3 regions of the Bradyrhizobium sp. AUGA SZCCT0177 genome follow, and region 2 is predicted to be linked to each of the others. Evidence: predicted binding sites of a transcription regulator. Region 2 holds the regulator's gene; each other region holds the start of a gene.

Region 1 (10,544 bases), on a different contig from region 2:
GCAACTTCATTGCCAAACTGCCGCAAGGCGAGGCGTTGCAGGAGGAAGTTGCACGCAGATTGGAATGGTGTGCAGTCGACCATGACCACTATTCCGATGCGAGCTTTGCGCAACGCGAGGCCGAGGGGCAGATGGAAATGTTGCGCTATCTGGGAGCGCCCGACTGGGTCTTCGGGTTCGCGATGAAGCTGCGGGCAGTGCGTCTTTGGGCTTACCACGTCGTTGGACGAATTCGGCGGCTGGCGCAGGATGGGTGATGCGATAGCGAGGTCAAGTATGAGCAAGGTTGGGTTACCAGTTGAATCCCTCATCCTGGAGCGTCTGGCGGAGGGCGGCTGGCGTGTGACGGAGCGTCGCGCCGACATTGCGGACATTCCGATCGCGGATTTTGTGTCGCTGCGGGACGCTGAGGAATGGGTCAATTGGAAACAGGGGCTTCCTAGGTTGAACCCATATGCCCAATAGCGAGTCCAACGATGCGGTAATCCTCACGAAGCCAAGCCCATAGGTCTTGGGTCTGGTGGGTTTCGCGGCGCTCTACGGGCACGAAATATGCGTCGTGTGAGTGCCTGGTGCAAAACGAGGCGGAGGACGATGATGCCGAACTGGTTGGGACCCCTGCTGGCGTTGTGCGCGCTGGTGGGATTTATCGCCTTCGCCGTTCGTCAGGGGACGAAGGTGAAGCCGAATGCAGACGGCAATCCCGACAACTCGGTGGGCGGTCCTGGTGGGGATACATAGCACCACAATCGATCACGCTGTGCGCGGCCTCGCCAGAAAACGCGCGATGGCGCGGCCGAGGTCGGGGCTGTCGAGGGGCTGCTCGAGCGAAGCCTTGGCCGCCGTGACCAGCGGTTCGGGAGCGTTGTTCTGACCGGCTTTTTCGCAACAGACATGCGCAAAGGCCGTGGTGAATTCGGGATGCGGCTGCACGGACAGCGTTACGCCGTTCGCATAGAGAAGGCCCGCGTGCGGCGTGAACGGCGAATGGAATATGGTTGTTGCCCCCGTAGGCGGCGCGATGACCTGGTCCTGATGCGAGGCGGGAATCGCTAGCCTATCGCCGTCGATCACGCCGTTGCCGGGCACGACGTCATAGACGTGACGTCCGATGCCCCAGCCCTTTTCCGATTTGCGCACCGTTCCGCCGAGCGCCTGCGCGATCAATTGATGGCCGAAGCAGATTCCGGCCATTGGAACTCTCGCCTCATATGCCGCGCGTACAAAGCGCTCGAGCGGTGCGATCCAGTCGAGATCGTCGTAGACACCGGCTGGCGATCCCGTGAGCAGAATGGCTTCGAGGCTGGCGGGATCGGGCAGCGCTTCGCCGTCAGCAAGCCGGACCGTCGCAAAGCTCGCCGAGGCATCCGCCTCGCCAAGCAGCCGTTCGAACATCTGCGGAAAGGAGCCGTGCCGCGCGCGATTGGCAGGCGAAATGACGCCGGTTTCAATGATCGTGATTTTCGGCATGAAAGTTTTCCAGGGCACCACAACATAGAAGGACCTCAGCTCCTTGGGGAAAGAGCTGAGGCCCGACGCGGCTTCTTGGGGTTCGCGGCCAGGTTTTTTACAGGGGGGCGATGTCCGGCAGCGTTTGAAAATGATGTCGAGATTTCGGGGGTTCCGCAACAAACATCGTGGAACGATACCGCTTCTTTGGGGGTAGTCCGAATTGGCTTTACCATCGCGCGCTTCAAGACTTGACCAGGCGAAATTCAGGTTAATGCTTAGGGTGGGTTGCCGGCGGGTCCGTGCAAAGCGCGGCCCGGAGACAAACTCCGCGTAACCCACCGCTGTTCGTATTCGCGTCGGCGGTGGGTTACGGCTTACGCCTTCTCTCTGCGAGCTGCGGCGGACAAGTCACCTGACCCACCCTACGCAAGCTGCGCAGCCGCCGTCAGCCGACGACGACTTCGCTGATCTGCATGACCGGGGCGATGTCGGTGTAGTTCTTGATGTCGCCCATGATCTCCTTGGCGTGAGGCCCAAAGCCGGCCTGGAAGGCCTCGACCGAGTCGGCGAAGATGTGACACATCCCGACATAGGTCGCGGGCGCACCGGGCGCGCCACCCGCAAGGCCCTTGTCCACCGTGTAGGACTTGCAGGCATCGCCCATGCGCGCCTTCAGGAGCGGCATGTGTTTGTCGCGGTAATAATCGTGGTCGAAGCGCGCCCCCGGCGTGTTTGGATACATAACGCTTACCTTGATCATGGCGTGCTCCTCGTTTGATACTCGCCGGTTGATTTCCGGCACAGGCCCAAACTGTGCGTCAGTTTTGCCGATCCCGCAACTCCGAAACGCAAACTTACAATTGTGTCAGCCGCAAATTACCCCGGGACGAAGATTTCGAGTATTGTGCGAGCAGCCGGAGGAACAGCGATGCAATTGCGAATTTTTGGGCGCACGGGAATGCAGCTCTCGGTGCTGGGCTTTGGTTGCGGCGCTGTCGGCGGCGTGATGGTGCGCGGCGATCCTGCGGACCAGGAGCGCGCCGTGGCGCGGGCGCTCGAAGTCGGCGTGAATTATTTCGACACCGCGGTGCTGTACGGCGACGGTGAATCGGAAAAGAACCTTGGCCGTGTCTTGCAAAAGCTGAAGCCGGCCAACGCGATCGTCGGCACCAAGGTCCGAATACCGCCCGACGCGTTCGGCCGCATTGCCGATGCCGTCACGACGTCGCTCGAAGGCAGCCTGACGCGGCTGGGTCTTGAGCACGTCGACATCTTTCACCTGCACAATCCGATTACCGTTTCCGGCGGCGGATCGGCGCTGAGCGCGCGGCAGGTGCTGGGCGAGGTGGTGCCGGCGTTCGAGCGGCTGCGTCAGCACGGCAAGATTCGTTTCCTCGGGATTTCGGCGGTCGGCGACACCGCGGCGCTGCATCAGGTGATCGATGCCGGCGTCTTCGACAGCGCGCAAATCGTCTACAACATGCTCAATCCATCCGCCGCCGAAGAACTGCCGAAAAATTATCCGGCGCAGGATTATGCAGGGTTGTTCGATCGCACGAGGGCGGCCGGCGTCGGCGTCGTCGGCATCCGCGTGCTGGCGGGCGGCGCCTTGTCGGGCTCGGCCGCGCGGCATCCGATTGCAAGCCCGGCGCCCGAGCCGATCGGATCGAGCATGAGCTACGATGCCGATATCGAGCGCGCCCGCCGCCTGATGCCGCTGGTGGAGGAGGGGTTTGCTTCCAGCCTGACCGAGGCCGCGACGCGGTTTGCGCTGTCGCACCCGGCGATGGGCACCATCCTGGTCGGCATGGCGACGCCGCAGGAGTTCGAGGGCGCATTCGCCGCGGTCGAAAAAGGTCCATTGCCGCAAGCGGCGCTCGAACGGCTGTCGACATTGCGGCAGGCGTTCTCCGGCGAACCGCGGTGATCGGCGAGCATGGTCGCCAGCGCCACCTATGCCGAATTCCTGAGCGAGCAGCTGGCGCCGCTGGGCCGCGTCACCATGCGGCGCATGTTCGGCAAGACCGGCGTGTTCTGCGACGGCGTGATGCTTGCCGTGGTGACGGAGAATACGCTCTATTTCCGGGTCGATGACCAGAACCGTGAGATATTCAAGGAAGCCGAGGCGTTTCCGCCGCTCAACTATGCGAAGAAGGGCGCCATGATCGACCTCTCCTTCTGGCGCGTGCCGGAGCGGCTGTTCGACGAACCCGATGAGCTGATCGTCTGGGCGCGAGCCGCGCTCGCGGCGGCGCACCGGGTTGCGGCGAAGCGGGGGCGGGCGGTACCAAGCAAACCCAACCGCCGTCGTCCCGGCGAACGCCGGGACCCATAACCACAAATGCTTATTGTCCGAGCCGATGTCGCTCCAGCCTCGTGCACGATGACCTTCGGCGGCTATGGGTCCCGGCATTCGCCGGGACGACATGGAATTTGTTGCACGCCCGCTCACCGCCCCGGGCTGGAAATCAGCGGCGGTGCGGTTGAACCGGCGGCAAGCGAACGTTGCACCATGACGGTGTCGGCCCAGCGGCCGTAGCGGTAGGCGACGCCCGGCAGCAGGCCGGCGCGGGCAAAGCCGAACCTTTCATGCAGCGCGAGCGAGGCCGTGTTGTCGGAATCGATATAGCCGATCATCTGCCGGAACCCGGCCGCGGCGCAGACATCGATCAGCTCCTGCAACAACAGCCGTCCGACGCCGCGTCCCTGATGCTCGCGATGCACATAGATCGAATGCTTGACCGCGTAGCGATAGGCCGGCCGCTTGCGAAACAGCACGACATAAGCGTAGCCCACCACCTCGCCGCCGCAGGTCGCCACCAGATGCGGCAGGCGCTGGCTGCGCAGGTTCTTGCGCCGGTCGCGCAAATCCTCCGGCTCCGGCGTGCCGCTGTCGTCGACGCCTTCTTCAATGCCGCGGCGGATATGATGCCGGTAGATCGCCAGCATCGCCTCGACATCGCCATCGCGCGAGGCCCGGACCAGCACCGGTTGGTCGCTCGTCATGGCCGGACCTGCGGTTTCGTTTGGCCGGTTCATTCGGCGACCACGTAGGTATAGAGCCGGATGCGGCCGGACGGATCGACTTCCTTGTAGACGCCCTGGATTTCGACGTCGAAGCCGGGGAATGTGTTGAAGCAGGTTTCGAACATCTTGAGATAGTCGATCATCGGTTGCGCACGCTCGGTCAACCGTTCGCCCGGTACGATGGTGGCGATGCCGGGCGGATAGACCACGAACGGCGTCGTGGCAATGCGGCCGGGGATGGCGTCGATCGGCAGATAGTCGACGTCGTTGCGAACCAGATAGCGCGCGGCGTCGCGCGGCGACATCGCGATGTCAGGCAGATGCTCGGCGAGGAATTGCTTGGCCTGCAGCGCGCTGACGCCGGCGTTGCGGAAGAAGCCGTGCATCTCGGCGCAGAGATCACGTAAGCGCACGCCGGCATAGCGCTTCGGCCGGCGCTGATGGAATTCCGGGATCACCTCTTCCAGCAGCGCGTTGTCGTCGTGCAGTTTCTTGAACGCGACGAGGCCCGAGATCAGCGTGCCGGCCTTGCTGGCCTCGACGCCGGGGGTGAGCAGGAACAGCAGCGAGTTGAGATCGTTCTTTTCCGCCACGATGCGATTTTCGCGCAGATACTGCGCGACGACGGGGGCGGGGATGCCGTGGTCGGCATAGCGGCCGGTGGCATGGTCGAAGCCGGGGGTCAGCACCGTCAGCTTGTTCGGGTCGGTCATGGCGAAGCCCGCGGTCAGATCGGGAAAACCGTGCCAGCGCGCGTCCGGCGAAAGCTGCCAATAAACGGGATCGGTGACCAGCATGTCGGTGGAGATGGTCTCCCAGGCCACATTGTGCACGGCGCCCGCGCGGGAAACGTCCGGGATCGCGACGCGGTCGGGCACGAACGGTTCGAAGAACCAGCGGCGTTCGGGCCGCGCTTCCTTCTCCTCGAATTCGCGGCGGACCGCGCGCATCTTCTTGCGCAGTTCGATGCCGAGCCGGATCGTGTCGTCCCACAGCACCTCGCCGGAGCGGCCCTTCATCATCTGCGCGCCGACATCGAGCGAGGCGAAGATCGGATAGAACGGCGAGGTCGATGCGTGCTGCATGAAGCTCTCGTTGAAGCGCCGGTGTTCGATGCGGCGCTTCTGGCCGGTGATGTGGCGGTCCTTGATGTGGATCTGCGAGGCCTGCGAGAAGCTCGCCAGCTGCTTGTGGGTCGACTGGGTCGCGATGATGCCGGGCGCGTCGGGGCCGAGACCGGACAGTCCCATCGCGAAACGTCCGGCATAGAGCGGATGAAACTTCATGAATCCGGCCCAGGCCTCATCGAACAGGATATAGTCGCAGAGATGGCCGATCGCTTTCAGGATCATCTCGGCACTGTGGATCGTGCCGTCATAGGTGCACTGCTCGACCACGGCGACCCGGAAAGGACGCGGCTTGCGCCAGGCCACGGGGTCCTTGACCAGCGGATGGCTGCGGATGCGTTCGCGCAAACTCGTCTCGTCGATCGCGTCCCAGCGCATCGGGCCGATCAAGCCCCAGGCGTTGCGGACGGTCGGGATATAAACCGGAATGCCGCCGGCCATCATCAGCGCGCCGTGATGGGCCGCCTTGTGGTTGTTGCGGTCGAACAGCACGAGGTCGCCGTCGGTGACCAGCGCGCCCAACACCACCTTGTTGGAGGTCGAGGTGCCGTTGAGCACGAAATAGGTCTTTTCGGCGCCGAAGATTTGCGCCGCTTCCTTTTGCGCCTTCAGCGCCGGGCCCTCATGGGTGAGGAGATCGCCGAGGTCGAGCACGGAATTGTCGAGGTCGTCGCGAAAGACAGCTTCGCCGAGATGTTCGACGAACACCCGGCCGATCGGGCTGCGGCTGTAAAACACACCGCCATTGTGGCCCGGGCAGGTCCATAGCTGGTTGCCCTCTTCGGCATAGTCGACCAGCGCCCCGAAGAACGGCGTCTTCAGGGTTTCGGCATATTGCTTCAGGCGGCTGATCAGGTTCTTGGCAATGAAGGGCGGCGTTTCCTCGGACAGGAACACATAGCCGTCGATGAAATCCAGCACCTCGACCGGCAGGTCCTCGAACCGCTTGCGGCGGATCAAAAGGATGATCGGAAAATCGAGGCCGCGCCGCCGCATCAGATTGATCAGGGCCATGGTCTTGCCCTCGAGGCCCTTTTTGCCCCAGTCGACCACCATGCAGCCGATCGCGGCGTCGGTCTGCACCTGGATCTCCGCATCCTCGAGCTTGCGCGCCCGGACCACTTCAAAGCCGGACCGCTCGATCTCGGTGATGATCTGGTTGAAACGGAGGCCTTCGAGATCGTCGGTATCAAAGACCGGTGCGGCGAACAGAAAGGTGAAGCGTCGGAAATAGTCCATCGGTGCCCTCGAATGTGTGTCCAGCAAGCTGTTGGCGCATTCGATGACATCTGGATGACGGATGGGTTCCGGCCCGGCCGCCCGAAACCCTGCCGCTCGATCGGGGGCTGCCCATCACCCCCGGTATCGCAGCGCCTCCACCAGCACTGCAAACGCCGGCGTGGGTTGCCGGCGGCTCGGGTAATAGAGGTGATACCCGGAAAACGGCGCGCACCAGTCGTCGAGCACGCGGATCAGACGGCCGTCGGCGAGATGCTTCTTGACTTGGTCCTCGGGCAGATAGGCGAGGCCGTGCCCCGCCAGTACCGCGTTCAGCCGGAGCGGGATGCTGTTGAACACCAGCTGCCCATCGACGCGCACCTTGACTTCGCGACCGCGTTTCTCGAATTCCCAGGCGTAGATTCCACCTGATGTCGGCAGGCGGACAGTGATGCAGTCGTGCGCCGTAAGATCCTGCGGCTTCTTCGGCTTCGGCTTTCGTTCGAAATACGAGGGCGAGCCGACCACGGTCATGCAGAAGTCCGGTCCGATGCGCACGGCGATCATGTCCTTGGCCACTTGTTCACCGAGGCGAACGCCGGCGTCGTATCGCTCCGCGACGATGTCGGTCAGGCCGTAATCGATGGTCAGCTCGACCTTGATGTCGGGGTAACGCGGCAGCAGCGTCGTCAAGGCAGGCCAGAGCACGGCCAGGGCCGCATGCTCGCCGGCCGTGATCCGGATGGTACCGGCGGGTTTTTCCCGAAGCTCGGTCAGCGCTGATAGTTCGGAATCGATTTGCTCGAACTTGGGGCCCACCGTCCGAACCAGCCGCTCTCCGGCCTCGGTCGTTGCCACGCTGCGGGTGGTGCGGGTCAACAACCGCAAGCCGAGCCGCTCCTCAAGTCCTCGAATGGTGTGACTGAGCGCCGATTGCGAAACCCCGAGCTGCGCTGCCGCCCGCGTAAAACTGCGTTCTCGCGCCACGGCCAGGAACGCCATGAGGTCGTTGGTGTTTTTGCCGAGCATTCATGAGCCAGTTTCATAAGTCCATGCCGATTATTAGGCCTAATCCGGCGGCGTTGCACCCGTTAAATGCCTGAAGGCACGCGGTCGTGACCTGCGCGATGTCGGCTGCGCGCAACCCCGGGTCATGATCGGCGTTAGTGGCCGAGGCGGGCGCAAAACGAGCGACAAGCGGCAAAAAGGGATTGATGGCATGCGAAGCCCCGGTGATTTCAGATTCTCTCGGCGCGACCTGTTGGTCGTCGGCGCCGCTTCTCTCACGGCGCCGGCCCTCGGGGTGACGACGTCGACCTTCGTGGCCAAGGCCGAGATCGCCCTGAAGCCTGCGGTTTCCGGAGCCCCGGTGATGTCGAAAGTTTCCTTCAACGTGAACGGCAAGGCGCGCGAACTCGAGGTCGATACAAGGACCACGCTGCTCGATGCCTTGCGCGAGAATTTGCATTTCACCGGCACCAAGAAGGGCTGCGATCACGGCCAGTGCGGCGCATGCACGGTGATCGTCGGCGGTCGCAGGATCAATTCATGCCTGACGCTGGCTGTCATGCACGAGGGTGAGAGCGTCACCACCATCGAGGGCCTTGGCACGCCGGAGAATATGCACCCGATGCAGGCGGCGTTCGTCAAGCATGACGGCTATCAATGCGGCTATTGCACGCCCGGGCAGATCTGCTCGGCGGTCGCCGTGCTCGACGAGATCAAGGCCGGCATACCGAGCCATGTCAGCGCCGATCTGAACGCAGTCCCGCAACTCACCAATGCCGAATTGCGCGAGCGCATGAGCGGCAACATCTGCCGCTGCGGCGCCTATTCCAACATCGCCGAAGCCATCAGCGAAGTCGCCGGGAGGCAGGCATGAGATCCTTTACCTATGAGCGCGCCAATTCGCCGGCCGAGGCCGCCGCCGCGGCTGCGCGCCAGCAGGGCGCCAAATTCATCGCTGGTGGTACCAACCTGCTCGACCTGATGAAGCTCGAAATCGAGACGCCGGCGCATCTGATCGACGTCAACCGTCTCGGGCTCGACAAGATCGAGCCGACCGCCGATGGCGGACTGCGGGTTGGCGCGCTGGTGCGCAACACCGATCTTGCTGCGGACGAACGGGTGCGGCGCGATTACGGCGTGCTGTCGCGCGCGCTGCTCGCCGGCGCTTCGGGCCAGTTGCGCAACAAGGCGACGACCGCGGGCAATCTGCTGCAGCGGACCCGCTGCCCCTATTTCTACGACACCAACCAGCCCTGCAACAAACGTCAGCCCGGCAGCGGCTGTTCGGCGATCGGCGGCTTCAGCCGTCAGCACGCCGTGATCGGCGCCAGCGAAGCGTGCATCGCGACCCATCCGAGCGACATGGCGGTGGCCATGCGCGCGCTCGACGCCACGGTGGAAACAATTCAGCCCGATGGAGCCGCGCGAAAAATTCCGATCGCGGAATTCCACCGGCTGCCCGGCAATACGCCTGAGGTTGAGACCTCACTGGCGCCGGGCGAACTGATCACCGCCGTGACGTTGCCGAAACCCGTTGGCGGCAAGCAGATCTATCGCAAGGTGCGTGACCGCGCGTCTTATGCGTTCGCTCTGGTCGCGGTCGCCGCCATCGTGCAGCGCGACGGCTCCGGACGCGTCGCGCTCGGCGGCGTCGCCCACAAGCCCTGGCGCGTCGAAGCCGCCGAGGCCGAACTGCCGCGCGGCGCGAAAGCAGTGACGGCAAAACTGCTCGCCGAGGCCAAACCTACCCATGAGAACGCCTTCAAGCTGCTGCTGGCCGAGCGGACGCTCGGCGCGGTGCTGGCAGAGGCGAGGGGATAGACCATGAAATTCGAAACCCCGGCGACCACCAACCCGATCGACCAGTTGAAGATCATCGGCAAGCCCGCGGACCGCATCGATGGTCCGTTCAAGACCACGGGCACTGCGCCCTATGCCTATGAGCGGCACGACAACATCGCGAACCCGGCCTGCGGCTATGTGGTCGGTTCAGCGATTGCCAAGGGCCGGATCGCCTCGATGGATCTGACAGCCGCCAAAACAGCATCCGGCGTGCTTGCCATCGTCACGGCTGACAATGCCGGCAAGCTCGCCAAGGGCAACCTCAACTTCGCCACGCTGCTCGGCGGTCCCGAGATCGAGCATTATCACCAGGCGATCGCGCTCGTGGTGGCGGAGACCTTCGAGCAGGCCCGCGCCGCCGCGCAACTGGTCCGCGTCGATTATGTCAGGACTGATGGCGTCTACGATCTCGCAGCGGTCAAGGATTCCGGCAAGCCCGCGCGCATCACCGGCGGTCCGGCCGATACCGCGGTCGGCGATTTCGCCGGCGCATTCGCCGCGGCACCGGTTCAGCTCGACGCGACCTACACCACGCCCGATCACGCCCATGCGATGATGGAACCGCATGCCTCGATGGCCGCCTGGGACGGCGACAAGCTGATCGTGTGGACCTCAAACCAGATGATCGACTGGAGCGTTGGCGAACTGGCCAAGACGCTCGGCATGCCCAAGGAAAAGGTCCGCCTGATATCGCCCTTCATCGGCGGCGGGTTCGGCGGCAAACTGTTCGTGCGCGCCGATGCGTTGCTCGCGGCATTGGGCGCCCGCGCGGCCGGACGGCCGGTCAAGGTGGCGCTGACGCGTCCGATGATGTTCAACAACACCGTGCATCGGCCGGCCACGATCCAGCGCATCCGTATCGGCGCGACC
Region 2 (10,544 bases):
CTTTATCTTCGTCGCGGTCATCTTCGTCTCGGCGACGCTGCTGGGTTTCGCCAGCCATTCCCCTGGCGGGCTCGGCGTCTTCGATGCCGCCATGCTGGTCGGCCTCTCGCAGATGGACCGGGAGGATTTGCTGGCCGGGATGCTGCTGTTCCGGGTCCTCTATTATATTGCGCCTTTTGTCATATCTGTAATCTTGCTGACGCTTCGGGAGGTTATCCTGGGTGCGCGGTCGAAGCGCCTGCGCCAGTTGGCGCCTGGCCCCGACGCCGAGCCGAGACGTGAGGCCGTCTATGTGCGCGAGCGTGGAGACACCGGCGCCTGAAAGCGCGTAAAAGATGCAAAAGACAGAGGGAACAAAGCCAACAATGGCGATAGACGATTCCTCCTCTTCCTCCTCCTATTTTGCCCCATGGTCCGACCGGTTACGGCATTCGGCCATTATCCTGCTGGTCGCGGGCCTCGCTTTGTCGGTATTCGTTGCGACCGGCGAACTCGGGGTGGCGCGCGCCGTTGCGGCCTTCATCTGCATTGCCGCCGCAGCCCTGGTGCCATGGCGGCTGCATGATACGGCCACCTCGCGCGAAGACGTTCGCGGCGTCAATCCGGTCGAAGCCGCCGCCGTCAGCGCCGTCGTGGCCGGCATGCCGGATCCGGCCGTGCTGCTCGACCGCGCCGGCCGCGTGATCCATCTCAATGCTGCGGCAGCCCAGCTTGCCCCCGCTTTGCGCAAGAACGAGCTTGCCCAGTTCGCGCTTCGCTCGCCCGAAATCATCACCGCCCTGCGCGAGGCGATCGCGACCAGCGAGCCGCGCCGCGCGACCTATCTCGACCATGTGCCGGTCGACCGCTGGATGGAGCTGATCATCACGCCGGTGCCGGTGCCGACGCTGTTCGGCGGCGCCGACAAGTGCATGCTGATGACGTTCCACGATCAGACGCCGCTGCGCCGGGTCGAGGAGATGCGCGCCGATTTCGTCGCCAATGCCAGCCACGAACTGCGTACGCCGCTCGCCGCCCTGTCCGGCTTCATCGATACGCTGCAAGGGCCGGCCAAGGATGACGTCAAGGCGCGCGAGCGCTTTCTCGGGATCATGCACGCGCAGGCGACGCGCATGGCGCGGCTGATCGACGATCTCTTGTCGCTGTCGCGGGTCGAATTGTCGGCGCATGTTCGGCCCGATACCTCGGTCGACATCGTGCCCATCATCCGCCAGGTCGCCGACGGGCTGGAGCCGCTGGCGCATGAACGCCAGGTCGCCATCGAGATCGATCTGCCTGAGCTGCCGGTGACGATCGCGGGCGATCGCGAGGAGCTGCTGCGGCTGTTCGAAAATTTGATCGAGAACGCGCTCAAATATGGCGCGTCCGGCGGCAAGGTCATCGTCTCGCTGGTGCATGCGAATTCCGCCGATGGCGCGCCGGAAGTCCGCGTCCTGGTGCGCGATTTCGGGCCCGGAATTGCCCCGGAGCATCTGCCGCGGCTGACCGAGCGGTTCTACCGGGTCGATGTCGGCGACAGCCGGGCGCAGGGTGGAACCGGGCTCGGTTTATCCTTGGTGAAACATATTGTTAACCGCCATCGCGGCCGGCTTTTGATCGAAAGCGTGCCCAAAAACGGGGCCACTTTTACCGCCTGCTTTCCCCAGGCGAAACCCCCGGCAGGGACTTAAACTCTAGCGATTCCAATCGCTTGAGTCTGTCATCCAACTGTCATCGAACCTTCGTAAAAGCTCTATTGACCGCACCTAAACGGATGCGGCGTGAGCGCGATCGGGCGTTAACAGGCGCTTCGCTCACCAGATGGAGACCAGCCATGAATTTCATCAAGACAATCGTCGCGGCAGGCCTCGTCGCCGCCTCGACCTCGGCATTCGCCGCCGATATCACCGGCGCAGGCGCCACCTTCCCGTTCCCGGTCTATTCCAAGTGGGCCGATGCCTACAAAAAGGAGACCGGCAACGGTCTGAACTACCAGTCGATCGGCTCCGGCGCCGGCATCAAGCAGATCCTGGCCAAGACCGTGACCTTCGGCGCCACCGATGCGCCGCTGAAGGCTGAGGCCCTCGAAAAGGATGGCCTCGTGCAGTGGCCGATGGTGATGGGCGCGATCGTCCCCGTCGTGAACCTCGAAGGCATCAAGTCGGGCGAACTCGTGCTCTCGGGCGAAGTGCTCGGCGACATCTATCTCGGCAAGATCAAGAAGTGGGACGATCCCGCGATTGCCAAGCTCAATCCGAAGCTGAAGCTGCCGACCGACGCCATCACCGTGGTCCGCCGCTCCGACGGTTCGGGCACCACCTTCAACTTCACCGACTATCTGTCGAAGTCGAACGCCGAGTGGAAGGCCAAGGTCGGTCTCGGCACCGCGGTCGAATGGCCGACGGGCGTTGGCGCCAAGGGCAATGAAGGCGTTGCCGGCAACATCGGCCAGACCAAGAACGCGATCGGCTACGTCGAGTACGCCTACGCCAAGCAGAACAAGCTGACCTATGCCGCGATGGTCAACAAGGCAGGCAAGACCGTGCAGCCGACGGTAGCCTCGTTCCAGGCTGCTGCGGCCAACGCCGACTGGGCGAAGGCGCCCGGCTACTACGTGATCCTCACCGACCAGCCCGGCGAAACCTCGTGGCCGATCACCGCCGCGACCTTCATCCTGATGCACAAGTCCGCGACCGATAAGGCCGCGTCCCAGGAAGCCATCAAGTTCTTCAAATGGTCGTTCGAGAAGGGCGGCAAGATGGCTGAGGAGCTCGACTACATCCCGATGCCGGACTCCGTGGTCAAGCTGATCGAAAAGACCTGGACCGCCGAGATCAAGAGCTGAACTTAAGAACAAGAGCCGGGCGGCGTTCCGGCCCGGCGACAATGGGAGCGTGCTCCCACTTTGCCCAACCCGGGTCTTTCCGGGTTGGGTCTTTCCCTCCGGCGAGGAGGGCGAATACGGGCGGGTCTGGTTTGCCGAGTGACTTGGTCGACAGGGTCTTGGTCGACAAGGTCTTGGCCGACAGGGGTCTTGGTTCAAGAGTCCGGTGCAAAACCGGCGCCGGGTCCGGGGCAGTTGGGCTATACAGTACAGGGGATTGGCGTGGCAGACATGGCCGTTCAGAGCGACGTGATGGAAGCTGCAGGACCTTACGATCGCGCCAGGGCCCTCAGCGCCTTCAAGCTTGGTGACGTTACCTTCTATTGGCTCACGCGCGCCTGTGCGATCTCGGTGCTGCTCATTCTCGGCGGCATCATCTTATCGCTGATCGTGGGCGCCTGGCCTGCGATCAGGGAATACGGCTTCTCGTTCCTGTTCACCTCGCGCTGGGCGCCATCAGCCGATCCGCCGGTGCTGGGCGCGCTCGGGCCGATCTACGGCACGCTGATCACCTCCGTGATCGCGATGATGATCGCCATTCCGGTCGGTATCGGCATTGCGGTGTTCCTGACCGAGATCTGTCCGATCTGGCTGCGCCGTCCGATCGGGCTCGCGGTCGAACTGCTCGCCGGCATTCCCTCGATCATCTACGGCATGTGGGGCTTCTTCGTGCTAGGCCCGTTTTTGGCCAACTCGTTCCAGCCGTTCATGATCAGCATCTTCGACGGCGTCCCGGTTCTCGGCACCATCTTCGCAGGTCCCCCGTCCTATCTCAGCCTGTTCAACGCCGCGCTGATCCTTGCGATCATGGTGCTGCCCTTCATCACCTCGATCTCGGTCGACGTCTTCAAGACGGTGCCGCCGGTGCTGAAGGAAGCCGCCTACGGCGTCGGCTGCACCACCTGGGAAGTCGTCCGCAACGTGGTGATCCCCTACACAAGGGTCGGCGTGATCGGCGGCGTGATGCTGGCGCTCGGCCGCGCGCTCGGCGAAACCATGGCGGTCACCTTCATCATCGGCAACTCGTTCAAGATCTCATCCTCGATCTTCGCGCCGGGCACCACGATCTCGGCGGCGATCGCCAGCGAATTCGCCGAGAGCGACGGCCTGCACCAGTCCGGCCTGATCCTGCTCGGCCTGCTGCTGTTCGTGCTGACGTTCTTCGTCTTGTCGGCCGCCCGGCTGATGCTGATGCGGCTGGAAAAGAAGGCGGGGAACTGAGCCATGAACCCGATTTACGCCTCCCGCCGCCGTAACGACATCATCATCCGGGGCCTCTGCGTCGGCGCCGCCTTGTTCGGCGTGACATGGCTCGCGCTGATCCTGTTCACGCTGTTCTATAACGGCCTGGCCGGCCTCAACCTGGCCGTCTTCACCCAGGACACGCCGCCGCCCGGCTCGACCGATGGCGGTCTGCGCAACGCGATCATCGGTTCGATCATCATGACTGCGATCGGGGTTGGCATCGGCGCGCCGCTCGGCATGCTGGCCGGAACCTATCTGGCCGAATACGGCAAGCATGACCGGCTCACCTCGGTGATCCGCTTCATCAACGACATCCTGCTCAGCGCGCCCTCGATCATCATCGGCCTGTTCGTCTACGGCGCCATCGTGGTGCCGATGGGCGGCTTCTCGGCCTTTGCCGGCTGTCTGGCGCTGGCCGTGATCGTGATCCCCGTGGTGGTTCGCACCACCGAGGACATGCTCGGCCTGGTGCCCAATCCGCTGCGTGAAGCGGCGTCCGCGCTGGGCCTGCCGCGCTCGCTGGTGATCAAGCGGATCGCCTATCGCGCCGCGCGAAGTGGTCTCATCACCGGCGTGCTGCTCGCCACCGCCCGCGTCGCCGGCGAAACCGCGCCGCTGCTGTTCACCGCGCTGTCGAACCAGTTCTTCAGCCTCGACCTCACCAAGACGATGGCGAACCTGCCGGTCACCATCAACAACTTCGTGCAGAGCCCCTACGAATACTGGAAGCAGCTCGCCTGGAGCGGGGCGCTGCTCATCACCCTGACCGTACTCGCCCTGAATATTGGCGCGCGCATCCTTGGCGCCGAGAGGACCGCAAAATGACCGAAGTTTCTGTATCCATGAGTGCCGTCAACGCGGGCGTTCCCCACGTGGCGCTGCCCGACGCGCCGCCGAAAGTGACCGCGCGGGGCCTGAACTTCTACTATGGCGAGCACCACGCGCTGAAGAACATCAACCTCACGCTCGGCACCCACCGCGTCACCGCCTTCATCGGGCCGTCCGGCTGCGGCAAGTCCACGCTGCTGCGGATCTTCAACCGGATGTACGACCTCTATCCGGGCCAGAAGGCGACCGGGCAATTGATGCTCGACCAGACCAACATCCTCGACCCCAAGCTCGATCTCAATCTGCTGCGCGCCCGGGTCGGCATGGTGTTCCAGAAGCCGACGCCGTTTCCGATGACGATCTACGAAAACATCGCCTTCGGCATCCGCCTTTATGAGAAGATCTCGAAATCCGAGATGGACGGCCGCGTCGAAAAGGCGTTGCGTGGCGGTGCGCTGTGGAACGAGGTCAAGGACAAGCTGAATGCATCGGGCCTCAGCCTGTCCGGCGGCCAGCAGCAGCGGCTCTGCATCGCGCGCACGGTGGCGGTGCGCCCTGAAGTGATCCTGTTCGACGAGCCCTGCTCGGCGCTGGACCCGATTTCGACCGCCAAGGTCGAGGAATTGATCACAGAATTGGCGGAGGACTACACCATCGCCATCGTGACCCATAACATGCAGCAGGCGGCGCGCGTCTCGGACAAGACCGCCTTCATGTATCTCGGTGAATTGGTCGAATTCGACGACACCAACAAGATTTTCACCTCGCCGAGCGATCGACGCACCCAGGATTACATTACCGGCCGGTTCGGCTAAGCGCACATCGCGAGGAGAAGACAATGGCTTCAGAGCATACCGCGAAGGCGTTCGACAGCGATCTTCAGGAATTGACCCGCCTGGTCGCCGAAATGGGCGGCCTTGCTGAACGCATGATCACCGAATCCGTCGATGCCTTGATCCGGCGCGACGTTGCGCTCGGAAAACGCGTCGTCGCCTCCGACGCCGAGATCGACCGCCTGCAGCACCTGATCGAGGAACGCGCGGTGCTGACGATTGCCCGCCGCCAGCCGATGGCCATCGACCTGCGCGAGATCGTCGGCGCCATGCGGGTGGCCACCGATCTGGAACGGATCGGCGACCTCGCCAAGAACATGGGCAAGCGCGTCGCGGCGCTGGAGAACGATTTCCAGCCGCTGAAACTGATCCGCGGTCTCGAACACATGACCGATCTGGTGCAGTCGCAGGTCAAGTCCGTGCTCGACGCCTACGCGTCGCACGACCTGCCGGCGGCGATGGCGGTCTGGAAGGGCGACGAGGAAGTCGACGCCATCTGCACCTCGCTGTTCCGCGAACTCCTGACCTACATGATGGAAGATCCGCGCAACATCTCGTTCTGTATCCATCTGATGTTCTGCGCCAAGAACATCGAGCGGATCGGCGACCATGCCACCAACATCGCCGAGACCGTGTTCTACATGATCGAAGGCCAGCAGATCCTCGACAAGCGCCCGAAGGGCGACATGACGAATTTCGCCACGACTGTGCCGGGAAACTAGTTACTGAACTGACAGCGGAACGAGAGACGTTTTTCGCGTATCGACAGCGCGTCAAAACACAAGAGGCTTACATAGATGAACGCACGCATTCTGGTGGTTGAAGACGAGGAAGCGCTCACCACGCTTCTGCGCTACAACCTCGATGCCGAAGGCTATGAGGTCGAAACCGTCGCCCGCGGTGACGACGCCGATACACGGTTGAAGGAGCGGGTGCCCGACCTGATCGTGCTGGACTGGATGCTGCCGGGCCTGTCCGGCATCGAACTGTGCCGCCGCTTAAGGGCGCGGCCGGAGACCAAGGCGCTGCCGATCATCATGCTGACCGCGCGCGGCGAGGAAAGCGAACGGGTGCGGGGGCTGGCGACCGGCGCCGACGACTACATCGTAAAACCCTTTTCGGTGCCGGAGCTGCTGGCGCGGGTGAAGGGCCTGTTGCGGCGGGCGAGCCCGGAGCGGCTGGCCACCGTGCTGACCTATGGCGATATCGAACTCGACCGCGAGAAGCGCCGCGTCGCGCGCTCGGGCCGTCCGATCGATCTCGGCCCCACCGAATATCGCCTGCTGGAGTTTTTCCTGGAACATCCCGGCCGCGTGTTCAGCCGCGAGCAACTGCTCGACAGCGTCTGGGGCCGCGACATCTACATCGACGAGCGTACCGTCGACGTCCATATCGGCCGCCTGCGCAAACTGCTCAACCCCGGCCGCGAACAGGACCCGATCCGCACCGTGCGCGGCGCCGGCTACGCGCTGGATGATCGGTTCGCGAAGGTGGAGTAGCCAATACTCCATCGTCGTCCCGGCGAAGGCCGGGACCCATAACCACAAGTATCGATTTTTGAAGCGAGCTGGAGCTCCAGCCAAGCCTAACCACGATCGCCTGTGGTTATGGGTCCCTGCGTTCGCAGGGACGACAGCGGATATTTTCCGCGTAGCTGATGCGCAGCTCTTACCTGGTCGGCTTCGGCGCCGGGCGGCGGCGATCGGAGGCCGGCTGATAGGCGATGCGCGAGTGATGCGCGCAATAGGGCAGGCTGCTGAGCGCCTTGCCGCCGCAGAAAAAGAATTCCGAGCTGGAGGGGTCGCCGATCGGCCAGTGGCAGGTGGCCTCGTTCAATTCGAGCAGCGTCAGCCGCTGGCTCATCGGCACCACATTGTCGTAGGCGACCGGATCCGGCTCCATCTCCACCTCGAAGGCGTGGGCCAGCGCGGTGTTACCGCGCGACACCGGGCGCGCCACCCGCATCATCTGCTGGGCGGGGCGCGCCTTGCGCTGACGCGGCGCGGCCGAGGAGGGGCTCTTGGCACGGCCGGAGAGACCCAGCCGGTGCACTTTGCCGATCACTGCATTTCGCGTCACATTTCCGAGTTCCGCGGCGATCTGGCTGGCGGAAAGTCCGCCCTCCCAGAGCTTTTTAAGCTGCTCGACGCGCTCGTCGGACCAGGTCAATACCGTCATCGCATTCTTCCCTTCGCACAGAGCCGGCCAAACCGGGGGCAGCGCTGGCGATGCCAATTCTCAAAAATCCCAGCGGGCAGAATCCCTTAGCCCTCGCCGGGCGCAAAAAAGCCGCCCGAACGTTTACGCCTTACAAAATGGACTCTAGGGGTCAGTACTTCCGCACGAGATGTCGTACCCGACAGCCCAGACGCTACAATATGGCGGGACTCTGGCGCAAGAGTCCGCGTCCGTGCGTCCACATGTTCCGGTATTTATGCATTGTAATTGGAGTTTTCCACGGCACCGGAATGCTACGGATTGCTTTATCTTGCACCGCAGGGAAGCGGTTCGAGCATGATCCGGAAAAGTGGACGCCGGTTTTCCCTCGGGACAAGCGCAAGGCGCTTGCCCGGAGATCATGCTCAAAACAAGCGGATTTCGGCGTGTTGACACGGTCCAAAGCCAGCATAGAATGCCTGTCACGTGCCGCCCCGAAAAGGCGGCACGTTTTGTTTTCGCAAGACCGGCTGTGCCGCGTTCGCGCCAATGCACGCTATGTGGCCGGTCTCTAACCGTCAGTGATAGCCATGACCAACAGCGCCCCGTCGCATCTGCTTCCCGTATTCGCGAGAGTCGATCTCGGTTTCGAACGCGGCGAAGGCGCGTGGCTGATCTCGACGTCAGGCGAGCGCTATCTCGACTTCACCTCGGGTGTGGCAGTGAATGCGCTCGGCCACTGCCATCCGCATCTGGTCGCAGCCTTGCAGGAGCAGGCCACCAAGCTCTGGCACATGTCGAACCTGTTCAGGAGTCCGGACGGCGACAAGCTTGCAGCAAGGCTGTGCGAGCAGAGCTTTGCCGATCTGGTGTTCTTCTGTAATTCCGGCGCGGAAGCGATGGAATGCGCGATCAAGGTCGCGCGCCGCTATCACGCCGCCAAGGGACATCCCGAGCGCTACCGCATCGTCACCTTCGAGGGCGCGTTCCACGGCCGCACGCTGGGCACGCTGGCGGCGACCGGCTCGGCCAAATATCTGGAAGGTTTCGGTCCGCCGCTGGACGGCTTCGACCAGGTCGCGCATGGCGATCTCGAAGCGGTGAAGAAGGTGATCGGGCCGCAGACCGCCGCCATCCTGATCGAGCCGGTGCAGGGCGAGGGCGGTGTCCGCAGCGCGCCGCATGCGTTCTACAAGGCGCTCCGCCAATTGTGCGACGACAAGGGCCTGCTGCTGATTTTCGACGAGGTGCAGACCGGCATGGGCCGCACCGGCGATCTGTTTGCCTATAAGCGCCTCGGCGTCACCCCCGACATCATGTCGCTGGCAAAAGCGCTCGGCGGCGGCTTTCCGATCGGCGCCTGTCTCGCCACGGCAGAGGCGGCGTCCGGCATGACGCCGGGCTCGCACGGCTCGACCTTCGGCGGCAACCCGCTGGCGATCGCCTCCGCCAACGCGGTGCTCGACGTGATGCTCAAACCCGGCTTCTTCGACCACGTGCAGAAAGTGTCGCTGCTCTTGAAACAGAAGCTCGCTTCCGTGGTCGATCGCTATCCTTCCGTGCTGGCGGAAGTGCGCGGCGAAGGGCTGCTGATCGGCGTCAAGGCCGTGGTGCCCTCGGGCGATCTCGTCGCCGCGCTGCGGGACCAGAAGCTGCTGACGGTCGGCGCCGGCGACAATGTCGTGCGCTTCCTCGCGCCCCTGATCGTTTCCGAATCCGAGATCGAGCAATCCGTCCAAAGCCTCGAACGCGCCTGCATCGCGCTGTCAGGCGACAAGAAGAAGGCGGCGGGGTGATGAGCAAGTCCCTACGTCACTTTCTCGATATCAGCGAGCTGCCGCCGAAGGAATTGCGCAACATGCTGGACCTGAGCGTCGCCATGAAGGCGAAGCTGAAGGCGCATGAGACGCCCAGAAAGCCGCTCGAGGGCAAGACGCTGGCGATGATCTTCGAACGGCCGTCGACCCGCACCCGGGTCTCGTTCGACGTCGGCATGCGCCAGCTCGGCGGCGAGGCCATCATGCTGACCGGCGCGGAAATGCAACTCGGCCGCGGCGAGACCATCGCCGATACCGCGCGCGTGCTGTCGCGTTACGTCGATGCGATCATGATCCGCATCCTCAACCATGATGCGCTGCTGGAGCTTGCCGCCAACGCCACCGTGCCCGTCATCAACGGGCTCACCCGGCGCTCGCATCCCTGCCAGGTGATGGCTGACCTGATGACGTTCGAGGAGCATCGCGGTTCGATCGAGGGCCGCACCGTGGCCTGGACCGGCGATGACAACAACGTGCTGGCGTCATGGGCGCATGCGGCGGAGCGTTTGAAGTTCAAACTGAACGTGGCCACCCCGCCGCAGCTCGCGCCGAACAAGGCGATGAAGGACTGGATCAAGGCGACGCAGGCGCCGATCGTGCTCGGCAACGACCCGGAAGCCGCCGTCGCCGGCGCCGACTGCGTCGTGACCGACACCTGGGTGTCGATGGGCGACAAGGACGGCGAGCATCGCCACAACGTGCTCAAGCCCTACCAGGTCAACGCCCAGCTGATGTCGCTGGCCAAGCGTGATGCGCTGTTCATGCACTGCCTGCCGGCTCATCGCGGTGAGGAGGTCACCG
Region 3 (10,544 bases), on a different contig from region 2:
AGGCCCGAGCGCGTCGTCAAGATAGCGATTGATGCGCTCAGCCGGGCTGAGATGGTCGCTGCCATAAGTGGCGCTTAATCTTGCGCCTGCCTGGGTAATCAGGAAGCGCGCGCCGTCGCCGTCGCCGTCGCCTTCGACGTCAAATCCCATCATGTCGGACAGTTCGTCGCCGACGCGGTTGGGCTGGAAATCATCGACGAGGGGAAGAGGCCGGTGCCTGGTTGCGGCGCGCAGCCACGCATTCAGGAGCTCGCGCTGCTTGATCGACCTCACGACCGAAGGATCGGCACTTGCGAATTCCATTGCCCTAGCCGAATTCGAGCACGTCGCCGGACGGAATGCGGCCGGGCGCGCGATGGAAAAGATCGCGGTCGATGATGGTGCGAAGCTTGGGCACCGGCAGCTTGCCGCTTCCGCGCATCAGATTCCTGATCTCGAAACCGCCATCCTCGCTGATGGTCTTTAGCGATGCGATGATGTGGGTGACGTTGCCGTCGTCGGAGAACGGCAGCAGCAGCCGCTCATAGGCAACGATTCGCCCGTAGATGTCATCGATATTGGCGATGGTGTAGGCGGGGAGCCGGCGGGCGATGCTTTCGTAATAGACCGGCATCACGATCGGTGCGAGCCTTGCGCCAAGATACTCGTCCAGATAGCGGCCCTTGCCGGTATTGCCATACGCGCTCGACATCCGCGTGCCGTCGCTCTGGATCACCAGGCGCGGCGGCTGAGCGCCGGTATCGACATCCAGAAAAACAAGGTCGGGAAGTTCATCCTCGATCCGCGCCGGTTGAAATTCGTTCATGCGCGGCACGGCCTGATCTCGGGCAAAAAGCCGCAGCCAGGTGTTCAGCAAATCGCGCTGCTTGATCGATTTGACGATTGATGGGTCGGCGCTTGCAAAATCCACGGCCGCGATCCCTGCCTGACTAAATCGCGAGATGATCTGCCCCGGGCGGTAATATTCTATGAAACGGCCCGATTGCAGCAAAACACCGTTAACGGCGGCTTTCCGGTGCACGGGTACGGCGGAAAAACGCTCCGGCCCCCTGCCATTCGCGCAGGTCGTGCAATTCGACTAAGGGCGGATTTGGAACCGGCACTAATGCTTTGGCCTAGCCAAGCTTTCCGCCTTGCCTAATCCGTGCCGTTGACGGCATATTCCGCCCGGAGGCGGCAGGTCCGGGACGGTTTCCAAGGCGTCCGGGAGAGCCTGCCCGACAAGGGAAAAATTGGCCGCGCGCGAGGGGACTTCGCAGCGGGCTGATGGGGGAAGTTTGTTTGGCCGATGAGATCATTCTCGAAACCCACGGATTGACCAAGGAATTCGCGGGTTTCTTCGCTGTTCGTGACGTTGCTCTCAAGGTGCGTCGCGGCAGTATTCATGCGTTGATCGGGCCGAACGGCGCCGGCAAGACGACATGCTTCAATCTCCTGACCAAGTTTCTGAAGCCCTCGGCGGGCCAGATTCTGTACAAGGGGCAGGACATCACTGCGATGGCGCCGGCCGATGTGGCCCGCCTCGGGCTGGTGCGCTCGTTCCAGATTTCGGCGGTGTTTCCGCACCTCACGGCGCTGGAGAATGTTCGGGTCGCGCTACAGCGCCAGCACGGCTCTTCATTCGATTTCTGGCGCTCCAAGAGCGTGCTCGATCGCTTCAACAATCGTGCCCATGAGCTGTTGAACGACGTCGGCTTGAGCGAGTTCGCCAACACGCCGGCTGTCGAGATGCCCTATGGGCGCAAGCGCGCGCTCGAAATCGCAACGACGCTGGCGCTCGATCCGGAGATGATGCTGCTCGACGAACCGATGGCCGGCATGGGCCACGAGGACATCGACAAGATCGCGGCGCTCATCAAGAGCATCTCGGCGAAACACACGATCCTGATGGTCGAGCATAATCTCTCCGTGGTGGCGAACCTTTCCGATATCATCACGGTACTGACGCGCGGTCAGGTGCTGGCGGAAGGCAACTATGCCGATCTGTCCAAGGACGAGCGCGTCAAGGAAGCCTATCTGGGGGCCGGTCATGGCTGAGGTAAAGATGGCGGAAGCCCCTGCAAAGACGACCGGCACGCCGGTTCTCTCGGTTCAGAACCTGGAGGCCTGGTACGGCGAATCCCACATTCTTCACGGCATCAACTTCAATGTGAATGCCGGCGAGGTGGTAACGCTGCTCGGCCGCAACGGTGCCGGCAAGACCACTACGCTGAAATCGGTGATGGGGATCATCGGCAAGCGCACCGGTTCGATCCGCTTCAACGATCAGGACATTACCCGCGCCGCGTCCGACAAGATCGCGCGGATGGGCGTCGCCTTCTGCCCGGAGGAGCGCGGCATTTTCGCAAGCCTCGACGTGCGGGAAAACCTGTTGCTGCCGCCGATCGTGCGCCCGGGCGGCCTGTCGCTCGATCAGATCTTCGAGCTGTTTCCCAACCTGAAGGAGCGCCTCAACAGCCAGGGCACCAAACTTTCAGGCGGCGAGCAGCAGATGCTCGCGATCGCCCGAATCCTGCGTACCGGCGCGCGGTTCCTGATGCTGGACGAGCCGACCGAAGGTCTGGCACCGGTCATCATCCAGCAGATCGGGCACACCATCGCGCGGCTCAAGTCGGAAGGTTTCACCATCCTGCTGGTCGAGCAGAATTTCCGCTTCGCCGCGACGGTTGCGGATCGCTATTACATCGTCGAGCACGGCAAAGTCATCGACGGGTTCGCGAATTCGGAACTGCAGGCCAATATGGACAAGCTCCACACTTATCTTGGCGTCTGATCGGTATAGTTCGGCAAGCAAAATTCAGGGAGAAAATATGAAACAGAAAATTTCGGCACTTCTTTTCGGCACCGCGCTGACCCTCGCCGCGAGCGGCGCGCTGGCGCAGGATAAAACCGTCAAGGTCGGCGTACTCACCGACAATTCCGGTCTCTATTCCGACCTCGGCGGCGCCGGCTCCACGCTCGCCGCCCAGATGGCGATCGAGGATTCCGGGCTTGCCGCCAAGGGCTGGAAGATCGATCTGATTTCGGCCGACCACCAGAACAAGCCCGACATCGCCACGACAATCGCGCGCCAATGGATGGACGTCGAGAAAGTCGACATCTTCGTGGACGTCCTCAACTCCGGTGTTGCGCTGGCGGTCAACAACCTGGTGAAGGAAAAGAACGCCATCATGATCAATACCGGCGCGGCGACGTCGGACCTCACAAATGCCCAGTGCTCGCCGAACACAATTCACTGGGTCTACGACACCTACATGCTGGCGAACAGCACCGGGCAGGCGCTGGTGAAGGCCGGCGGCGATACCTGGTACTTCCTGACCGCGGACTACGCGTTCGGCCACGCGCTGGAGCGCGACACCGCAGCGGTCGTGGTTAAATCGGGCGGCAAGGTTATCGGCAACGTCAGGCATCCCCTGAACTCGTCGGACTTCTCCTCGTTCCTGCTGCAGGCGCAGGCTTCCAAGGCCAAGATCGTCGGCATGGCCAATGCCGGCGGCGATACCACCAACACGATCAAACAGGCGTCGGAATTCGGCATCGTCGCAGGTGGCCAGAAACTCGCAGGTCTGCTGCTGTTCATCAACGACGTCCACGCGCTTGGCCTGAAAGTGGCTCAGGGCCTGAACTTCACCGAAACCTTCTACTGGGACCTCAACGACGACACCCGCGCGTTTTCCAAACGCTTTTCCGAGCGCATGAAGAACAAGGCGATGCCGTCCATGGTGCAGGCCGGCGTCTATTCGGGCTTGATCCACTATTTCAAGACGGTCGACGCGATGGGCGGCAATCCGCATGACGGCATCAAGGTCGTCGAGAAAATGAAGGCGGCGCCGACCGACGATCCGCTGTTCGGCAAGGGCACCATCCGGCCCGACGGCCGCAAGCTTCATCCGGCCTACCTGTTTGAGGTCAAGAAGCCTGCCGAGTCCAAGGGACCGTGGGACTATTACAAGCTGGTCGGAACGACCCCGGCGGACCAGGCGTTCAGGCCGCTTTCGGAGAGCCTCTGTCCGCTGGTAAAGAAGTAACGACGGCAGCCCGCCGGCACCGTGCCGGCGGGCTTCCCCTCGCGTCACCACGCGATACCTTCGCGTCACCACGCGAAATAGCGTCACAACGAAATCGAGTGCGAAACCGATGCAAGCTCTCTACGCGCAGCTTTTAGTGGGATTGATCAACGGCTCGTTCTACGCGCTGCTCAGTCTGGGGCTGGCCGTGATCTTCGGCATGCTCAACATCATCAATTTCGCCCATGGCGCGCTCTATATGATGGGTGCGTTCTGCGCCTATTTCCTGCTCAATTTGGCGGGTATTGGATACTGGCCGGCGCTGATCATTGCGCCGATCGTGGTCGGCATCTTCGGCATGATCCTGGAACGGACCATGCTGCAGTGGCTTTCGGGCCTCGATCATCTCTACGGGCTGCTCCTGACGTTCGGTATCGCGCTGATCGTGCAGGGCGTGTTCCAGAATTATTTCGGCTCCTCGGGCCTTCCCTATGCGATCCCCGATGAACTGAGGGGCGGCATGAACCTCGGCTTCATGTTCCTGCCGATTTACCGCGGCTGGGTGGTCGTGTTCTCGCTCATCGTTTGCCTCGCCACCTGGTACCTGATCGAAAAGACGCGGCTTGGTGCCAATCTGCGCGCCGCGACCGAAAACCCGACACTGGTGCGCGCGTTCGGCATCAACGTGCCCAGGATGATCACGCTGACCTATGGGCTCGGCGTGGGCCTCGCGGCGCTGGCCGGTGTCTTGTCCGCCCCGATCAACCAGGTCCGGCCGCTGATGGGCGCCGACCTGATCATCGTCGTGTTCGCGGTGGTGGTGATCGGCGGCATGGGCTCCATCATGGGATCGATCATCACCGGCTTTTCGCTCGGCGTGATCGAAGGACTAACCAAATACTTCTATCCCGAAGCTTCAAACACCGTGGTTTTCGTCCTGATGGTACTGGTGTTGCTGGTGAAGCCAACGGGTCTGACCGGACGGGCGGCCTGATATGAGCGCATTGACTGACGATACACTGCCGGCATCACCGCGCGCCGTGCGCGACGAGATGATCGTATTCGTCCTGATGGCGGCGCTGCTGGCGATCGTGCCGCTGACCGGGATCTATCCGTTCTTCGTGATGCAGGCGTTGTGCTTTGCGCTGCTGGCCTGCGCGTTCAACCTCCTGATCGGCTACGGCGGGCTGTTGTCGTTCGGCCACGCGATGTTTCTGGGCACGGCCGGTTACTTCACCGCGCATGCGCTGAAGGTCTGGGGGCTGTCGCCGGAGCTCGGAATTCTGGTCGGCACCCTGGGTGCCGCCGGGCTTGGCGTCATTACCGGCGTCGTCGCCATTCGCCGTCAGGGCATCTACTTCTCGATGATCACGCTGGCGCTGTCGCAGCTTCTGTATTTCATCTACCTGCAGACGCCGTTCACCCATGGTGAGGACGGCATCCAGGGCATCCCGCAGGGCTATCTGTTCGGCATCTTCAATCTCGCCAAGCCGACGGTGCTCTATTACGTCATCCTCGTCGGGTTCCTTGGCGGTTTCCTCTTGATCTATCGCACCATCAACTCGCCGTTCGGCGAGGTCCTGAAGGCGATCCGCGAAAACGAACCGCGCGCGATCTCGCTGGGCTACAAGACCGATCACTACAAATTGCTGGCCTTCATCCTTTCCGGAACGATCGCCGGTTTCGCAGGCTCGCTAAAGGTATTCGTGGCGCAGAACGCCTCGCTCACCGACGTGCACTGGACGATGTCGGGCGAAATCGTGCTGATGACGCTGGTCGGCGGTCTCGGAACCGTATTCGGTCCTGTGGTCGGCGCCTTCGTGATCATCGCCATGCAGCAATATCTGGCCGGTTTCGGCCAGTGGGTGACGGTGATCCAGGGCGTCATCTTCGTCGCCTGCGTGCTGACTTTCCGCCGCGGCGTGATTGGCGAGATCGCGCATTTCTTCCGCCGTTCGCTGTAAATTGCCCGTTCGGGTGCATTTTTACGGCCTACAAAGCGGTGGATGACCACTATTCCGGGGTCCGTCGTCGCGCGCTTTGCCTGTGAATGGTCTATGACAGTTTTGTGACAGGCTGCCTCGGGCAGCCGTTCCAGAACGATGGATAAGACCGATGTTGCGCTGGTTTCGCTATTTCCTGCCCAAGGAAGAGCGGTTTTTCGACCTCTTTGCCCGTCATTCCCAGACCGTCGTGCAGGGGGCGCTGGCCCTGCAGGACATGCTGCGCGGCGGCGACGAGACGCCGGTGTTCTGCCAGCGCGTCAATCAGTTCGAAAACGATGCCGACAATATCACCCGCGAGGTGCTGACTGCGGTCCGGCGCACCTTCATCACCCCGTTCGACCGCGGCGATATCAAAAACCTGATCACCTCGATGGACGATGCCATCGACCAGATGCAGCAGACCGCCAAGGCCGTCATTCTGTTCGAGGTCCGCGTCTTCGAGCCGCCGATGCGCGAAATCGGAACGCTGATCGTCGAATGCGCCAATCTGGTCGGGCGCGCTTTGCCGTTGATGCAGGCGATCGGTGACAACGTCGCGATGCTGACCGCGATCACCGAGGAGATCGGCAAGCTTGAGGGTCGCATCGACGACCTCCACGATATCGGGCTGAAGGAACTGTTTCTCAAGCATCGCGACGCCAACACCATGGATTTCATCGTGGGCGCCGAGATCTACAAGCATCTTGAAAAGGTTTCAGACCGCTTCGACGACGTCGCCAATGAGATCAACAGCATCGTGATTGAACAGGTATAGGGCAGGGCCAACAAGTGGATGCTGCGCTTGGTCTTCCAATTCTGATCGCATTGATTGCGGTCGCGCTGCTGTTCGACTTCCTCAATGGATTGCACGACGCCGCCAATTCGATCGCCACGATCGTGTCGACCCGCGTATTGCGGCCGCAATATGCGGTGTTTTGGGCCGCCTTCTTCAACTTCATCGCCTTTCTGGTGTTCGGTCTTCACGTCGCCAACACCATCGGCACCGGCATCATCGAGCCCAGCATCGTCGATGCGACGGTGATCTTTGCCGCGCTTGTCGGCGCCATCGTCTGGAACCTGATCACCTGGGGGCTTGGCATTCCCTCGTCCAGTTCGCACGCGCTGATCGGCGGCTTGCTCGGCGGCGGGATCGCCAAGGCAGGCCTGTCCGCAGCGGTCTGGAGCGGACTCTCCAAGACGCTGCTGGCAATCGTGCTGTCGCCGCTGGTCGGGTTCCTGCTGGCACTGGTGCTGGTCGCGATCGTGTCGTGGCTGTCGGTGCGATCGACCCCGTTCGCGGTCGACCGCGCGTTCCGCATCCTGCAGTTCGTCTCGGCCTCGCTGTATTCGCTCGGTCATGGCGGCAACGACGCGCAGAAGACCATGGGCATCATCGCGGTGCTGCTCTATTCGCAGGGCCATCTCGGCACTGAATTCTCGATCCCGTTCTGGGTGGTGATCTCGTGCCAGGCGGCGATGGGGCTCGGCACGCTGATGGGCGGCTGGCGGATCGTCCGTACCATGGGCCTGCGGATCACCAAACTGACGCCGATGCAGGGTTTTTGCGCGGAAACCGGCGGGGCCGCGACCCTGTTCATGGCGACCTGGCTCGGGGTTCCCGTTTCCACCACCCATACCATCACCGGCGCCATCGTTGGCGTCGGCGCGGCGCGCCGGGTCTCGGCGGTGCGCTGGAACGTGGCCAGTTCGATCGTCTATGCTTGGGTCATCACCATCCCGGCCTCGGGAATCGTGGCCGCAGCGACATATTGGGCGGTGGTGCTGCTGCGCTAATCAGGTGACCAGCTTCAGCCCGACAATGCCGGCTACGATCAGCCCGATGCTGGCCAGGCGGGCCGCGGTGGCGGGTTCGCCGAAGAGGGCGATGCCAAGGATAGCCGTGCCGACGGCGCCGATTCCGGTCCAGACGGCATAGGCCGTTCCGATCGGTAAGGTTTTCAGTGCCAGTCCGAGCAGGAGGATGCTTCCGGCCATGGCCGCCAGCGTCAGGGCCGACGGCACCAGCCGCGTAAAGCCTTCGGTGTATTTGAGACCGATGGCCCAGCCGATTTCCAGGAGACCCGCGGTGAACAACACAGCCCAGGCCATGACAAACCCTCCAGATAAGGCAGGGTCGTCCCCGCGGATGATGGTGATGGGAAGGTCGTCCTTCCCTGCTGGATATGGGGGTTGTATCCACGGTCGGCAATTGCCAAATCGCCCTTGATTGCGCCCGTTTTCCCTGCCAAACGCTCGATTCATGTCCGACATTGCCGTTTCAGCCGAATCGCCGTCCCGCTCGCCGCTTGCAGATGAAGTGGCGCGGCGGCGGACCTTTGCCATCATTTCTCACCCGGACGCCGGCAAGACCACGCTGACCGAAAAGCTGCTGCTGTTCGGCGGCGCCATCAACCTTGCCGGCCAGGTCAAGGCCAAGGGCGAACGCCGCAACACCCGATCCGACTGGATGAAGATCGAGCGCGAGCGCGGCATTTCGGTCGTGACCTCGGTGATGACCTTCGAGTTCGATGGCCTGGTCTTCAACCTCCTGGATACGCCGGGCCATGAAGACTTTTCGGAAGACACCTACCGCACGCTGACCGCAGTCGATTCCGCGGTCATGGTGATCGACGCCGCCAAGGGCATCGAGGCGCGGACGCGAAAACTGTTCGAGGTATGCCGCCTGCGCGACATCCCGATCATCACCTTCATCAACAAGATGGACCGCGAGAGCCGCGACACGTTCGAGTTGCTCGACGAGATCGAGAAGACGCTGGCGCTCGACACCACGCCGATGACCTGGCCGGTCGGCCGGGGCCGTGACTTCCTCGGCACCTATGACATCGCCACCGGCGGCGTGCGCCTGCTCGAAGGCGGCGGCGCCAAGACCGGCGCCGCGCAGCAGATCGACATCGCCGATCTCGCCGGCCGGAGCGCCAATCTCGACGTCGCCGAGGTCAAGGACGAACTCGCGCTGGTCTCGGAAGCCTGCAAGCCGTTCGAACTCGAGGCGTTCCGCGAGGGCCATCTGACGCCGGTCTATTTCGGCAGCGCGCTGCGCAATTTCGGCGTCGGCGATTTGCTGGAAGGTCTGGGGCGCTTTGCGCCGCCGCCGCGCGCGCAGGAGAGCAACCTGCGCAAGGTCGAGGCATCAGAGCCGCGCATGAGCGCCTTCGTGTTCAAGATCCAGGCCAACATGGATCCGAACCACCGCGACCGCATCGCGTTCGCGCGGCTGTGCTCCGGCAAGCTCAGCCGCGGCATGAAGGCCAAGCTGGTGCGCACCGGCAAGAACATGTCGCTGTCCTCGCCGCAATTCTTCTTTGCCCAGGACCGCTCGGTGGCGGATGAAGCCTTTGCCGGCGATGTCGTCGGCATTCCCAACCACGGCACTTTGCGGATCGGCGACACGCTCACCGAAGGCGAAGACCTCACATTCGTCGGCGTGCCGAGCTTTGCGCCGGAAATCGTCCGCCGCGTGCGCCTGACCGACGCCATGAAGGCCAAGAAGCTGAAGGAAGCGCTGCAGCAGATGTCGGAGGAGGGCGTCGTGCAGGTGTTCCGCCCGCGCGACGGCGCGCCGGCGCTGGTCGGCGTGGTCGGTCCGCTGCAGCTCGACGTGCTCAAAGCGCGGCTCGATGCGGAATATTCGTTGCCGGTCGAATTCGAAGTCTCGGAATTCCAGCTGGCGCGCTGGATCTCGTCCGACGACCGCAAGAAGCTCGACGCGTTCATGTCGGCCAATGGTTCGGGTGTCGCCGATGACGTCGACGGTGACCCGGTGTTCCTCGCCAAGAACGAGTTCTATTTGGGCTATACCAAGGAACGCGCCGAGGGCATCGTGTTTTCTCACATCAAGGATGTGAAGAAGAAGGCGTGAGGGACGCGGGGAGGCTGCAATTGGCCTCCGTTCTCCTGTCGTCCTCCGCGAAAGCGGGGGACCCAGTCCGCCGCGGCCTTTCGATTATTCAATAACCATCTCTGGAATACTGGGGCACCCGCCCCAGTGCGCAATTGCGCACAAGGCGGGTGGCGACAGCAGCGGCGTGTCGTTACAGCACAGCACGCCCATTACCCATGCATCCAGTGGAGGCATGTATGCGTTTCTTGCTCCCTGACTGGTCTTGCACGCCCGCAGGCATTCCGAAAGTATCCAGTGGATGCTTATAGAACAGGGAGGCCAACATGACTGATCTTGCGACCTATTCCCGCACCGGCCCCGTCGGCACCATCGTGATGGATGATGGCAAGGCCAATGTGATGTCGCTGGCGATGCTGAACGCGCTGCATGCGGCGTTCGACCAGGCGGAAAAAGACAAAACCGTCGTGATCCTGAAGGCGCGCGGGAGGCACTTTTCCGGCGGTTTCGACCTCAACGTCTTCGCCAAAGGGAGCGCCGAGGATCAGTACCTGATGCTGAAAGCGGGCGCCGAACTGGCGCTGCGCATCCTGTCGTTTCCGACCCCGGTGGTCGCCGCCTGCCAGGGCAATGCCTATCCGATGGGGGCCTTCCTGATCATGTCCAGCGACCACCGTCTCGCCGCCGAGGGCA

Evidence for each region. The regulator PhoB, encoded in region 2, activates phosphate uptake and scavenging genes when phosphate is short. The targets are predictions, from matches to a motif close to TGTCATNNANCTGTCAT.
Region 1: the regulator PhoB is predicted to act here: its motif matches at 6,889-6,905, upstream of JQ597_RS05300 (Orn/Lys/Arg family decarboxylase).
Region 3: the regulator PhoB is predicted to act here: its motif matches at 6,065-6,081, upstream of JQ597_RS13950 (DUF47 domain-containing protein).

What each region holds. Positions count from the first base shown of each region.
Region 1 covers NZ_JAFCMA010000003.1:254,811-265,354, reverse strand. The annotation lists gene JQ597_RS05335 (hypothetical protein) at 1-257, shown strand, start outside; gene JQ597_RS05330 (hypothetical protein) at 277-465, shown strand; gene JQ597_RS05325 (type 1 glutamine amidotransferase) at 754-1,470, opposite strand; gene JQ597_RS05320 (EthD family reductase) at 1,898-2,212, opposite strand; gene JQ597_RS05315 (aldo/keto reductase) at 2,381-3,379, shown strand; gene JQ597_RS05310 (TfoX/Sxy family protein) at 3,389-3,787, shown strand; gene JQ597_RS05305 (GNAT family N-acetyltransferase) at 3,901-4,458, opposite strand; gene JQ597_RS05300 (Orn/Lys/Arg family decarboxylase) at 4,488-6,845, opposite strand; gene JQ597_RS05295 (LysR family transcriptional regulator) at 6,960-7,853, opposite strand; gene paoA (aldehyde dehydrogenase iron-sulfur subunit PaoA) at 8,044-8,706, shown strand; gene JQ597_RS05285 (FAD binding domain-containing protein) at 8,703-9,653, shown strand; gene paoC (aldehyde oxidoreductase molybdenum-binding subunit PaoC) at 9,657-10,544, shown strand, end outside.
Region 2 covers NZ_JAFCMA010000022.1:128,292-138,835, forward strand. The annotation lists gene JQ597_RS24725 (lysylphosphatidylglycerol synthase domain-containing protein) at 1-322, shown strand, start outside; gene JQ597_RS24730 (ATP-binding protein) at 366-1,670, shown strand; gene pstS (phosphate ABC transporter substrate-binding protein PstS) at 1,814-2,824, shown strand; gene pstC (phosphate ABC transporter permease subunit PstC) at 3,095-4,084, shown strand; gene pstA (phosphate ABC transporter permease PstA) at 4,088-4,933, shown strand; gene pstB (phosphate ABC transporter ATP-binding protein PstB) at 4,930-5,751, shown strand; gene phoU (phosphate signaling complex protein PhoU) at 5,775-6,491, shown strand; gene phoB (phosphate regulon transcriptional regulator PhoB) at 6,567-7,268, shown strand; gene JQ597_RS24765 (GcrA family cell cycle regulator) at 7,438-7,947, opposite strand; gene JQ597_RS24770 (aspartate aminotransferase family protein) at 8,517-9,722, shown strand; gene argF (ornithine carbamoyltransferase) at 9,722-10,544, shown strand, end outside.
Region 3 covers NZ_JAFCMA010000010.1:102,178-112,721, reverse strand. The annotation lists gene JQ597_RS13985 (hypothetical protein) at 1-303, opposite strand, end outside; gene JQ597_RS13980 (PAS domain-containing protein) at 308-910, opposite strand; gene JQ597_RS13975 (ABC transporter ATP-binding protein) at 1,282-2,037, shown strand; gene JQ597_RS13970 (ABC transporter ATP-binding protein) at 2,030-2,773, shown strand; gene JQ597_RS13965 (ABC transporter substrate-binding protein) at 2,811-4,028, shown strand; gene JQ597_RS13960 (branched-chain amino acid ABC transporter permease) at 4,138-5,001, shown strand; gene JQ597_RS13955 (branched-chain amino acid ABC transporter permease) at 5,003-5,971, shown strand; gene JQ597_RS13950 (DUF47 domain-containing protein) at 6,123-6,767, shown strand; gene JQ597_RS13945 (inorganic phosphate transporter) at 6,782-7,786, shown strand; gene sugE (quaternary ammonium compound efflux SMR transporter SugE) at 7,787-8,101, opposite strand; gene JQ597_RS13935 (peptide chain release factor 3) at 8,253-9,872, shown strand; gene JQ597_RS13930 (crotonase/enoyl-CoA hydratase family protein) at 10,178-10,544, shown strand, end outside.